Regions from separate parts of the Micromonospora sp. NPDC005203 genome, predicted to be linked through region 3. Evidence: riboswitches for the same ligand, from Rfam matches in the RefSeq annotation. Region 3 holds a riboswitch; each other region holds the start of a gene.
The links. Region 3 has a riboswitch for cobalamin ahead of cobN (cobaltochelatase subunit CobN). Riboswitches for the same ligand answer to the same signal wherever they lie in the genome.
Positions count from the first base shown of each region.

Region 1 (3,269 bases), on a different contig from region 3:
ATCCCGACCACGGTCGCCGCCTCCGCGACACTGAGGCCGTCCACGGCGACGAGTTCGACAAGCGTTCGGGTGCCCTCGGGCAGCTCGCTCAGCGCCCGATAGGTGTGGCGGGCCACGGACTCGGCGTCGATCCGCTCCTCGATGCGGGCGATGTCATCGGGACCCAGGTCCCGTCGTCCGGCCAGTCGGCCGGTCACCCGCAGCCGTTGGGCCGCCCGACGCCGCTCGTCGCCGATGACGTTGCGGGCCACCCCGTACAGCCAGCCGACCTGGCTACCCCGGTCCGGCCGGTAGCCGTCCGCCGACTCGATCACCGCGAGGAACACGTCGGCGGTCAGGTCGGCGGCGAGGTGCGGGTCGTCGACCCGCCGCGCCACGAACCGGCCCACCGCCTCCAGGTGCCGCCGGTAGAAGACCTCGAAGGCCACCGGATCGGCCCCGATGCCGGAGATGTCACCCCCCGCTTCGCTGGGCTCACGCACAGGCTGTCCCCTCTCGTCACTCACACCTCTTCTTCGTCAGCCGGACCGCTGGTGTTACCAAACCCCCGGGCGAGTGGGCCCCGCCCGAGGCGGCACGGCCGGTCAGCTGGGCAGTCGCCCTGGTGATGGGGCACTATCGAGGCACCGGCGACTGGCGGCACGGGGATGGTGGAACCATCGGGGAGCCTCTCGCGGGCGTCGACCGCCTGGGCGCCCGCGTCGAGGGACCGTCATGACCACGACAAGCGAATCCACCGAACACCACACCTCGTCGGGCCCGGCCCGGCTCCTGCCGGGTGCTCCCGTCGCCGAAGCCGTCCTGGCCGAGACCGCCGCCGCTGCCGCAGCACTCCGCAGCCGCGGGATCACGCCGAGCCTCGCCACCATTCTCGTCGGCGACGACGACGCCAGCGCCGGTTACATCGCCATCAAGCAGCGCCAGGCCGTCGCGCTCGGGTTCGCGTCCCCGCACGTGCATCTGCCCGCCGCCGTCACCCAGGCCGAGCTGCACCAGGCCATCGCCCGCTTCAACGCCGATCCCGCCGTGCACGGACTGCTCGTGCAGTATCCGGTGCCGGGGCATCTGGACTACGACGCGGCGCTGCTGACCATCGACCCGGACAAGGACGTCGACGGCATGCACCCGCTGAACATGGGGCGTCTCGCCGTCGGCCTGCCCGGCCCGCTGCCGTGCACCCCCGCCGGCATCGAAGCACTCCTGGCGTACCACCAGATCCCCGTCGCCGGTCGTGAGGTCGTCATCCTCGGTCGCGGCGCCACCCTTGGCCGTCCCCTGGCGATGCTGCTCGCCCAGAAGCGCCCGACCGCCAACGCCGCCGTCACCGTCGTCCACACCGGCGTGCCCGACTGGGACCGCTACACCCGCCGCGCCGACATCCTCGTCGCCGCCGCCGGCGTACCCCGGATCGTGCGGCCTGAGCACGTCAGGCCCGGCGCCGTCGTCATCGGTGCCGGCGTCCGCTACGAAGGGCGGCGTCTCCTGCCGGACGTGGACGAAGCGTGCGCCGAGGTCGCCGGCGCCATCACGCCCCGGGTCGGCGGGGTCGGTCCAACCACCGTCGCGATGCTGTTCCGCAACGCCGTACGCGCGGCCGAGCGAGCGAGCCAGTAGCCCGCACCGCTGCGCCAACCGCGCATTCATGGCGGGGTTAGTCCCAGGTTCGTGGGGGCCGCTATGGTGCGCGGTGGCACAGACGTTGCGAGGTGCCCCGCGCGAGTGGGGAGAATCGGGAAGCCGGTGTGAGTCCGGCACGGGTCCGCCGCGGTGACCGGGGTCCGAAGACCGGCCTCGCGTCATCGCCCCGTCAGGGGCGCGAGCGCAGCGGGAGCCTGCCGTGAACAACGAGCTCTACGAGACCATCCACCGCCGCCGGGACGTACGTGCCCAATTCACCGGGGCGCCGATCCCCGCGGATACGTTGGATCGGATCCTCACGGCGGCGCACGCCGCACCGAGCGTCGGTCTCTCCCAACCCTGGGACTTCATCCTGGTCCGCGATCCAGAGCTGCGGCAGGAGTTCCACCGACACGTAGAGCGGGAGCGGGACACTTTCGCGGCCACTCTCGACGGTCCGGCGGCGGAACGCTTCGCCCGGATTAAGATCGATGGCGTACGAGAGTCGACGTTGTCGGTCGTGGTCACCTACGACCCGGAGCGGGGTGGGCCGGCCGTACTCGGTCGACACGCGATCACCGACGCCGGCCTCTACTCGGTCTGTCTGGCGATCCAGAACCTGTGGCTGGCCGCAACCGCCGAGCAGCTCGGGGTCGGCTGGGTCTCGTTCTACCGGGAGCCGTTCCTACGCGATCTGCTCGGCATCCCGGCCACCGTCCGCCCGGTGGCGTGGCTCTGCCTCGGCCCGGTCACCCATCTGGAGCAGACGCCGGACCTGGAGCGGCACGGCTGGCGTCAGCGACGTCCGCTGTCGTCGGTGATACACCACGACCGTTGGTCCGAGTGACCAGCACACGGACGAGCCCCGGGCGCGCGAACGCCCGGGGCTCGTCGCTGACGTGTCAGCTGCAGCCGCTGGTGGAGCCGCAGCCCTCGCAGACGTAGCAGCTACCGGCGGGGCGCATCTTCGTACCGCAGGTGAAGCAGAGCGGCGCGTCGGCGGCCTTGCCGATCACGGCCTCCAGCAGTTCGGTGCTGGAACCCACACTCGGCGCCGGCTTGGCGGCGGCCACGTCGGCCATCTCCTGGGCCGGCTGGGCGACAGCCTCCGGCTTGGCCGGGGTCTCCACCGGCGCGGACGACGCCATCGCGGTGAGCTCCGCGCCGGTGACGGCGGCGGCCTCGGCCCGCAACTGGGCGGCCCGCTGTTCGCTCAAGCCTGACCCACACGCCGCCCCGCGACCTCTCCTACAGCCGCCGGGACGGGAACGACAAGCACCTGGCCGTCGAGGGTGCCGATCGCCAGGCGGCCGACATCTATCCGCCTCAGCGAGAGGGGTACAACCGGGTGGCCGGCGATCCGTAGTTCATGTCGCGCGTGGACATTGCCGTCCTCGGTCCTCAGGACGACCAGCTCCCCCGTGTTGAACACGACGTAGACGAAAGTGTCGTCGGCGTCCAGGGCGGTGGCCTCCCGATCGGCGGTGAAGATCCATTGCAGCTCACCGGTCAGATACCGGCGGCGGACCACGACGGCGTTTCCCGGCAGTCTTCCCCCGCCGTTGTGCACCGCGCCCGTGTGCACGAGCGACGGCCCGGCCCGGTCGTCCAGGTACGCACCGACGCCACCGAACAGGTGGCCGCCTCGCAAC
Region 1 is NZ_JBIAKV010000011.1:167,211-170,479, reverse strand. It holds gene ACFYPM_RS23480 (RNA polymerase sigma factor) at 1-482, opposite strand, end outside; gene ACFYPM_RS23475 (bifunctional 5,10-methylenetetrahydrofolate dehydrogenase/5,10-methenyltetrahydrofolate cyclohydrolase) at 715-1,614, shown strand; cobalamin riboswitch at 1,688-1,809, shown strand; gene bluB (5,6-dimethylbenzimidazole synthase) at 1,838-2,464, shown strand; partial or broken gene ACFYPM_RS23465 (vitamin B12-dependent ribonucleotide reductase) at 2,520-2,825, opposite strand; gene ACFYPM_RS23460 (hypothetical protein) at 2,831-3,269, opposite strand, start outside.
Region 1: it holds a riboswitch for cobalamin, as region 3 does, so the genes downstream of both, bluB (5,6-dimethylbenzimidazole synthase) here and cobN (cobaltochelatase subunit CobN) in region 3, are expected to answer to the same signal.

Region 2 (3,269 bases), on a different contig from region 3:
CGGTTCGCCCGTCGATGCACTCGCGCAGGAGGTCGGCGTGGCCAGCGTGCCGCGCATACTCCTCGATCACGTGGACAACCACGTCGCGCGTGGCGTGGCTGCCACCGTCGACAAGCACCTCGCGGCCCAGGTCGGCCTCGTCGAGGGCGTCGAGCCATTCGTCCGCCTTGGCGATCTCGACCTTCCAGGTTGCAAAGGCGTCCTTCACCACGGCCGGGTCGGGGAGCGCGCCCCCGAAGTCCCAATCCGGGTCGTCCTCGTGCTGGTAAAGGCACGGTGCGTCGGTTCGCCCTTGCAGCACACGCTGGAACCATTGGTTCTCCATCTGCGCCAGATGGCGGACCAGGCCGAGCAAGCTGAGGGTGCTGGGCGGTACCGCGCGTCGGCCGAGCTGCTCGGCGTCCAGTCCGTCGCACTTCATCTCTATGGTCAGGCGGTAGTTGCCGAGGTACTCCCGGTAGGTCGCCTTCTCGCCGACGGGCTGACCGAAGGTCCTGGGGTCATTTTCGGGGGCGGTCCACAGTTTGCTCACGGCGCCACCACACCGCGGGCGGATCACACCGGTCAAGTGAGTTGCGGTGGACCAACTTCGACGTCGGCGCGCATCGCTGGCGATGCTTGACACCTTCGTCCCGCAGGAACCACCGATTGAGCTGCCTTGAGGTCCACCGGAGTTCATGGACGTCCGGGCACAGTCGTCCTGGTCGTCACTCGGATCGCCGCTCAGACGAACGCCGGATCTTGCGCATGAGCATGGCCCAGACGCCGTACCCGGAGCCGACATTCCCCGTGATTGCGCCGGCAGCAGAGCCCATGAAGAGGGCGTTGGCGCAGTCAGGGCAGACCCTGCGGCCGGTGATTGTCTCTTGAAACGGCTCCTTGACCCGTCGTCTGCAGTCTGGACACTCACGGCTTGACAGGCCCATTGGCTCTCCCCGGTCGGTTATCGAGCAGGGTATCCGGCTGCCACTACCAAATCCGGCGTCAAGAGCGCCGTGACGCCTACCGGACGCCAGGGCGAGCGGCAGCAATGCGACGAGGCCGGGGTATGCCCGCGTGTGATCCGGGCATGCCCCGGCCTGCCGGCGACGGTGGAGCGGGCTCCTCGGACCAGGCCACCGCCACAACGGGCGCGTCAGCCGTCGTCGAGCAGCGCGCGCCGCAGCGCCAGCCGGTGCTTCCGGCGGATCTCCGCCTCCCGGTACCGTCGCCGGTCCCCGTCGGTCTCCGGTAGCAGCGGCGGCACCGTACGAGGCTGACCGTCGTCGTCGATGGCGACCATGACCAGGTGGGCGGTGGCCACGTCGGTGGGCGGCACCGCCCGGTCCCACCGGTCGGCGGTCACCTTGACGGCGACCTCCATCGAGCTGCGGCCGGCCCAGGTGATCCGGGCGTCGACGTGTACGACGTCACCGACCCGCACCGCGCGCAGGAACGCCGTCTCGTCGATGGCGGCGGTCACCGCCGGCCCGTCGGAGTGCCGGGCGGCGACCACACCGGCGACGGAGTCGATGAGGTTGAGGATCCGGCCGCCGTGCACCGTACCCATCAGGTTGGTGTGGTGCTGGTCCATGATCTGCGACAGGGTCAGGTGCGACGCCGACGGCGCTCGGCCGGCGATCGTGGTGGTGTCGTGCACAGCGGTAGTCCGTCCCTCGGGAAACCACACCGCCGGGTCGCGGACACGCGCTGACGAGGACCTGGCCGTGCGCCACACACACGGCCCGTCACCCGCTCAGCCCACCCGCGAGGCCGACGGCAGCGCACACGGTTGTGTACGCGGCGCCGGCAGGTCTTCGGACTCGCGGGCCTGACCGGTCGCGCCGGTCCCCTACTGGCCGTCGCTTCCCAGGCCGTTGGCCCAGTGCTGATGACGGCGGTCGTTCCCACTCACCGCTGCGGGGCAGCCCCGGATTTCCACCGGGTTCCCTCTTAGGACGCCCAGCCGGTCACGACGGGGCGAACCAGCGCCGTCGGCAGCATAGCTGGCCAGGGAATGTGTCCACCCGGGGCGTCCCGCTGCGGCGACCCGCGACCTCGTCCTCAACTTTTGTCGTTGGAGGAAGAAGATCGCCACCTCTTGAAAAAAGTCTCGCGAGGGTGAGGATATCCAGATGCGTCGTCTCCCCCAGACTTGCGGGCGGGTGGTCTCGGGCCTCCTCGCGTTCCTCCTCGCCTCGGCGGTCGCCCTGCTCGCGTCCGCTCAACCCGCCGCAGCTCACGGGACCCTCGCCGAGTCCACACCGGCGGGCGGCTCCACCGTGCGCGAGCCGTTCACGGCGGTGCGGCTCCACTTCACCGAGAAGGCCGCCGCCAACGCGTTCTTCACGGTCACCGCCCCGGACGGCACCCGGGTCGATGACGGCTGGTCGCAGGGCGAGCCGAAGCCGCTGAAGAAGCCGGTACGGGAGTACTTCCTGGTCAACGGGCAGTTTGAGCCACGGGAGTACACGACGGGGTTCCCCGCGGTGGTGACCGTCGCCCACCTGCCCGCGAAGGGCCAGTATTCGGTGAGCTACCTGTCGGTCGCCTCGGACGGCGACACCGTGCGGGGCACCCTGACCTTCCGCTACGACGGGCGGGTGGCCGCAGCGCCGAAGGGGTGGAGCCCGCCGTCGACCCAGCCGGACCCGGCGCTGGTGGCCGCCACCGAGCAGCACAACACGTCCGGGCCGGCCTCGGCGGTGCCGACCACCGCGGACGACGCGTCGACCCCGCCGGCCGCAGCGGCACCGTCGACCGGGTCGACCGGGGACAGCGGTCCCGGAGCACTGGCCTGGGCCGGCTGGGCGCTGGCGGTCGCGGCGGCCGGGGCGGTGGCCGCGTACATCGTCTGGCGTCGCCGATCGGCGTCCACCCGCAAACCCACCGGCCGGGGCCGTACCTCGCCGGCGAGCTACGCTCGACGCGGCGGTGGGGCCCGTCCCACGAACAGGGCCGGCACCGGCCCGGCCGTCGGCGGCAAGGCCGTCGGCGGCAAGACCGTCGGCGGTGGCAAGGCCAACGGTCGCAAGACCGTCGTCGCGCCGACTCCGGGCGACAAGCGGCGGGCCACCACCGTGCCGGCGGCAGGCAAGGGCAACGCGGTCGTCACGGCCCGCACGGGCGTCGCGGTCGATCCGACGCCGACCGATCAAACCGTCGCCGGTACGGACGGCGAGCCGACGGTCGAGCCCGGACCAGGACCCGACCCGGACCTCACCGCCGCGGCGCCCGGATCCCGGCTGAGCAACACCCACCTGGCCCTGCTCGTCGGCGGGCTGGTGATC
Region 2 is NZ_JBIAKV010000013.1:24,265-27,533, reverse strand. It holds gene ACFYPM_RS24930 (DinB family protein) at 1-532, opposite strand, end outside; gene ACFYPM_RS24925 (acyl-CoA thioesterase) at 1,136-1,573, opposite strand; cobalamin riboswitch at 1,770-1,984, opposite strand; gene ACFYPM_RS24920 (copper resistance protein CopC) at 2,115-3,269, shown strand, end outside.
Region 2: it holds a riboswitch for cobalamin, as region 3 does, so the genes downstream of both, ACFYPM_RS24925 (acyl-CoA thioesterase) here and cobN (cobaltochelatase subunit CobN) in region 3, are expected to answer to the same signal.

Region 3 (3,269 bases):
GGTGCAGCTCCGCCGCGCGGACGAGGTCCCAGATCTGCGCCCGCACGGTGGGCACCTTGGCCGGGTCGAGGGCCTGCACGGTGGCGTACTCGTCGAGCAGTTGCTCCAGTTTGGCCAGGTCGCCGTAGGTTTCGGCGCGGGCCATCGGCGGCACCAGGTGGTCGATGACCACGGCGTGCGCCCGGCGCTTGGCCTGGGTGCCCTCGCCGGGGTCGTTGACGATGAACGGGTAGACCAGCGGCAGGTCACCGAGGACCGCGTCGGGCGCGCAGTCGGCGGCCAGGCCGAGGCCCTTGCCGGGCAGCCACTCCAGGGTGCCGTGCTTGCCCAGGTGCACCACGGCGTCCGCGCCGAAGCCGCCATCCGCGACCGGGGCGGCCAGCCAGCGGTACGCGGCCAGGTAGTGGTGACTCGGCGGCAGGTCCGGGTCGTGGTAGATGGCGATCGGGTTCTCCCCGAAGCCGCGCGGCGGTTGGATCAGCAGCACCACATTGCCGAAGCGCAGCCCGGCGAGCACGATGTCCCCGCCCTCGGTGTAGAGCTGGCCGGGCGGCTCACCCCAGTGTTCCCGGATCCGCTCCCGCAGCTCGGCCGGGACCTGGTCGAACCAGCGCTGGTAGGTCTGCCCCGGTATCCGCGCCTCGGCGGCGGCCAACTGCTCCGGCGTGAGCCACTCCACGTCGTGACCACCGGCGGCGATCAGCGCGTGGATCAGCGCGTCACCGTCGTCGGGCAGCGCCGCGTCACCCAGGTCGTAACCGGCGTCGGCAAGCGCGGCGAACAGCCGGACCGCCGACACCGGGGTGTCCAGCCCGACGGCGTTGCCGACCCGGGAGTGCTTGGTGGGGTACGAACTGAGCACCACGGCGATCCGCTTGTCGGCGTTGGGCACGTACCGCAGCCGGGCGTGGCGCACCGCAATCCCGGCGACCCGGGCCGCCCGGTCGGCGTCGGCCGCGTAGACCGACAGCCCGTCGGCGTCGATCTGCTTGAACGAGAACGGCACGCTGACGATCCGGCCGTCGAACTCGGGGATGGCCACCTGCATCGCCGCGTCCAACGGGGACAGCCCGGCATCGCTGCCGGCCCACTGCTCGCGGGTGCTGGTCAGGCAGAGCGCCTGGATGATCGGCACGTCCAGGGCGGCCAGGGCGCCGACGTCCCAGGCGTCCTCGTCGCCGCCCCCGGAGGCGTCCGCGGCGACCGCGCCACCGGCGGCCAGCACGGTGACCAGCAGCGCGTCGCAGCGGGCGAAGAGCCCGAGCGGGCCCGCGCCCGTGGTCAGCCCTCGCAGCGAGCCGCAGAAGATCGGCAGCGGGTTGCCGCCGGCGTTGTGGACCGCGTCCGCGAGGACGTCGACGAAGTCGGTGTTGCCGGCGAGCGCGTGCGCCCGGTAGAAGACGATCCCCACGGTGGGCCGCCGCGGGTCGTTCGGGTGTTCGCCATGCACGCCGTACGCGGCGGTGGGCGCGGGCGGGGCGAACCCCTCGCCGGTGAGCAGCACCGTGTCGGAAAGGAACCAGGCGAGCTGCCCGAGGTTGTCCGGCCCGCCCTCGACGAGGTACGCCAACGCCTGGGTGACGACCCCGGACGGCACTGTGGAGATGGCCATCAGCTCCGCGTCGGGCAGCGCCTCGCCACCCAGCACGACCGTCGGCACGCCGGTGGCGAGCACCGCGGCGAGGCCGTCCGGCCACGCCTGCCGACCGCCGAGCAGGCGTACGACGACGAGGTCGACCCCGTCGAGCAGGACGGGCACCTCGTCGGCGGCAACCCGCGCGGGGTTGGCGAGCCGGTAGTCGGCGCCGCTGGCGCGGGCGGCCAGCAGGTCGGTGTCGGCGGTGGAGAGCAGCAGGATGCGCACGGCGGGCTCCGGAGAGTGACGCCCGGGCCGCTGAGGGAGGCGACCTGGACGAAGCGGGTGGGTGCGGCGTCAGCCGGTACGACGGCGCGGCCGGACTCACCGACGCGGGCGTCGGGGCCGGTCAGCGCCGGGCGCTCAGGTCAGCGGTACCGGAAGCCAGCGGCCTGGAGCGCAGTGTGACGATGATCGTCGATGAATGAGACGCCGTGCGTCATCGGGTCCTCCTCGGGTGTCCACGCCCTGGGGTACATCCCGACGGCCGAAGTATCCTGGCTTCCGGATCGACGCTCTCCCCCGGCCTTCCAACCGCAGACACACGGTCGTGACTCACGAGGGGGGATCGCTCCCCGGTGACAGTGGCGGGACCGCGTCGGAATCGCACCGACTTCCTTCACTGCCGTCAGGCCGCGAATGCTGCCACACCCCTCCGCCGCCGGTCAACGCCGACCCGACGTCGCCGAGCGGGCGACATCCATCGAAAGTCAGCAATGATTGCGTGCGAAGGAGCCCTGCTTCGCCGGCGTTAGGTCAATGTGTCGCGTCCTTTGCTCTGCTTCAACCGATGCACCAGTAAGTCGTCGCATCGTTGCGCCGGTTGAAGCAGAGCAAGGGACGCGCGCATGTCCCCTGGCCTGCGCCTATCGTTCGGTGGGACGGTGGCATCGGCGCGGTCACCTAGGATCGGTGATCACTGGCTCAACGTCCGCGATCAATCTCGGGGGTCGACCACCATCAGCGCCGCCCGATTCTTCCACCTCGCCGGTCGGGTCTGACTCCGTCCTGGCGGCTCGGACCCGGACGCGGTCCAGGCCGGCGTCGCCGTCGTCGCCGACGAGCGCGGCAGTGTGATGATCGACGCTCGGCAGAGCCCCGGGCACGCCCGGGAGATCCAGGCCACGCTCGTCGCCGCGGGCCTTCCGCGGCCGCGCTGGCTCGTCTCTGGTACGTCTCCAGCCAGGCCGAGCCGATGACACATGAGCAGGCACACTCGGTCGTCGAGGCCACCTGAGCCGACCGGCCTCAGCGGGCGTGGCGTTCCGGATGGGCCCGGCTCCACACCCGCATCCGTTCCGGATAGCCGGTGCGGCCCGCCTCGTACAACGGCACCGCGTGCTTGCGGGCGATGGCCCCCGCGGCGCGGGGCGTGCCGGTGCGGCGGCGGATCCACTCCCCGTCGTGGGCGATCGCCACCACTGTGGTGTCCGTCGCGGTGGTCTCCGGCTCCAGGTAGAACTCCACCCCGTGCCGGCTCGTGACGAACGCCTCCAGCGCGGCGAGGTCGTCCCGGGTCGCCTCCCGGTCCAGCTTCGTCGGGGTCGCCTCGACGCCCCGTGACCGGCGACTGAACCAGCTCATGCCCCACCCCTTCCCTCGACGCCCTCCAGTGCAGCACCGAATCCTGGCA
Region 3 is NZ_JBIAKV010000006.1:218,302-221,570, reverse strand. It holds gene cobN (cobaltochelatase subunit CobN) at 1-1,864, opposite strand, end outside; cobalamin riboswitch at 2,127-2,256, opposite strand; gene ACFYPM_RS16500 (hypothetical protein) at 2,885-3,220, opposite strand.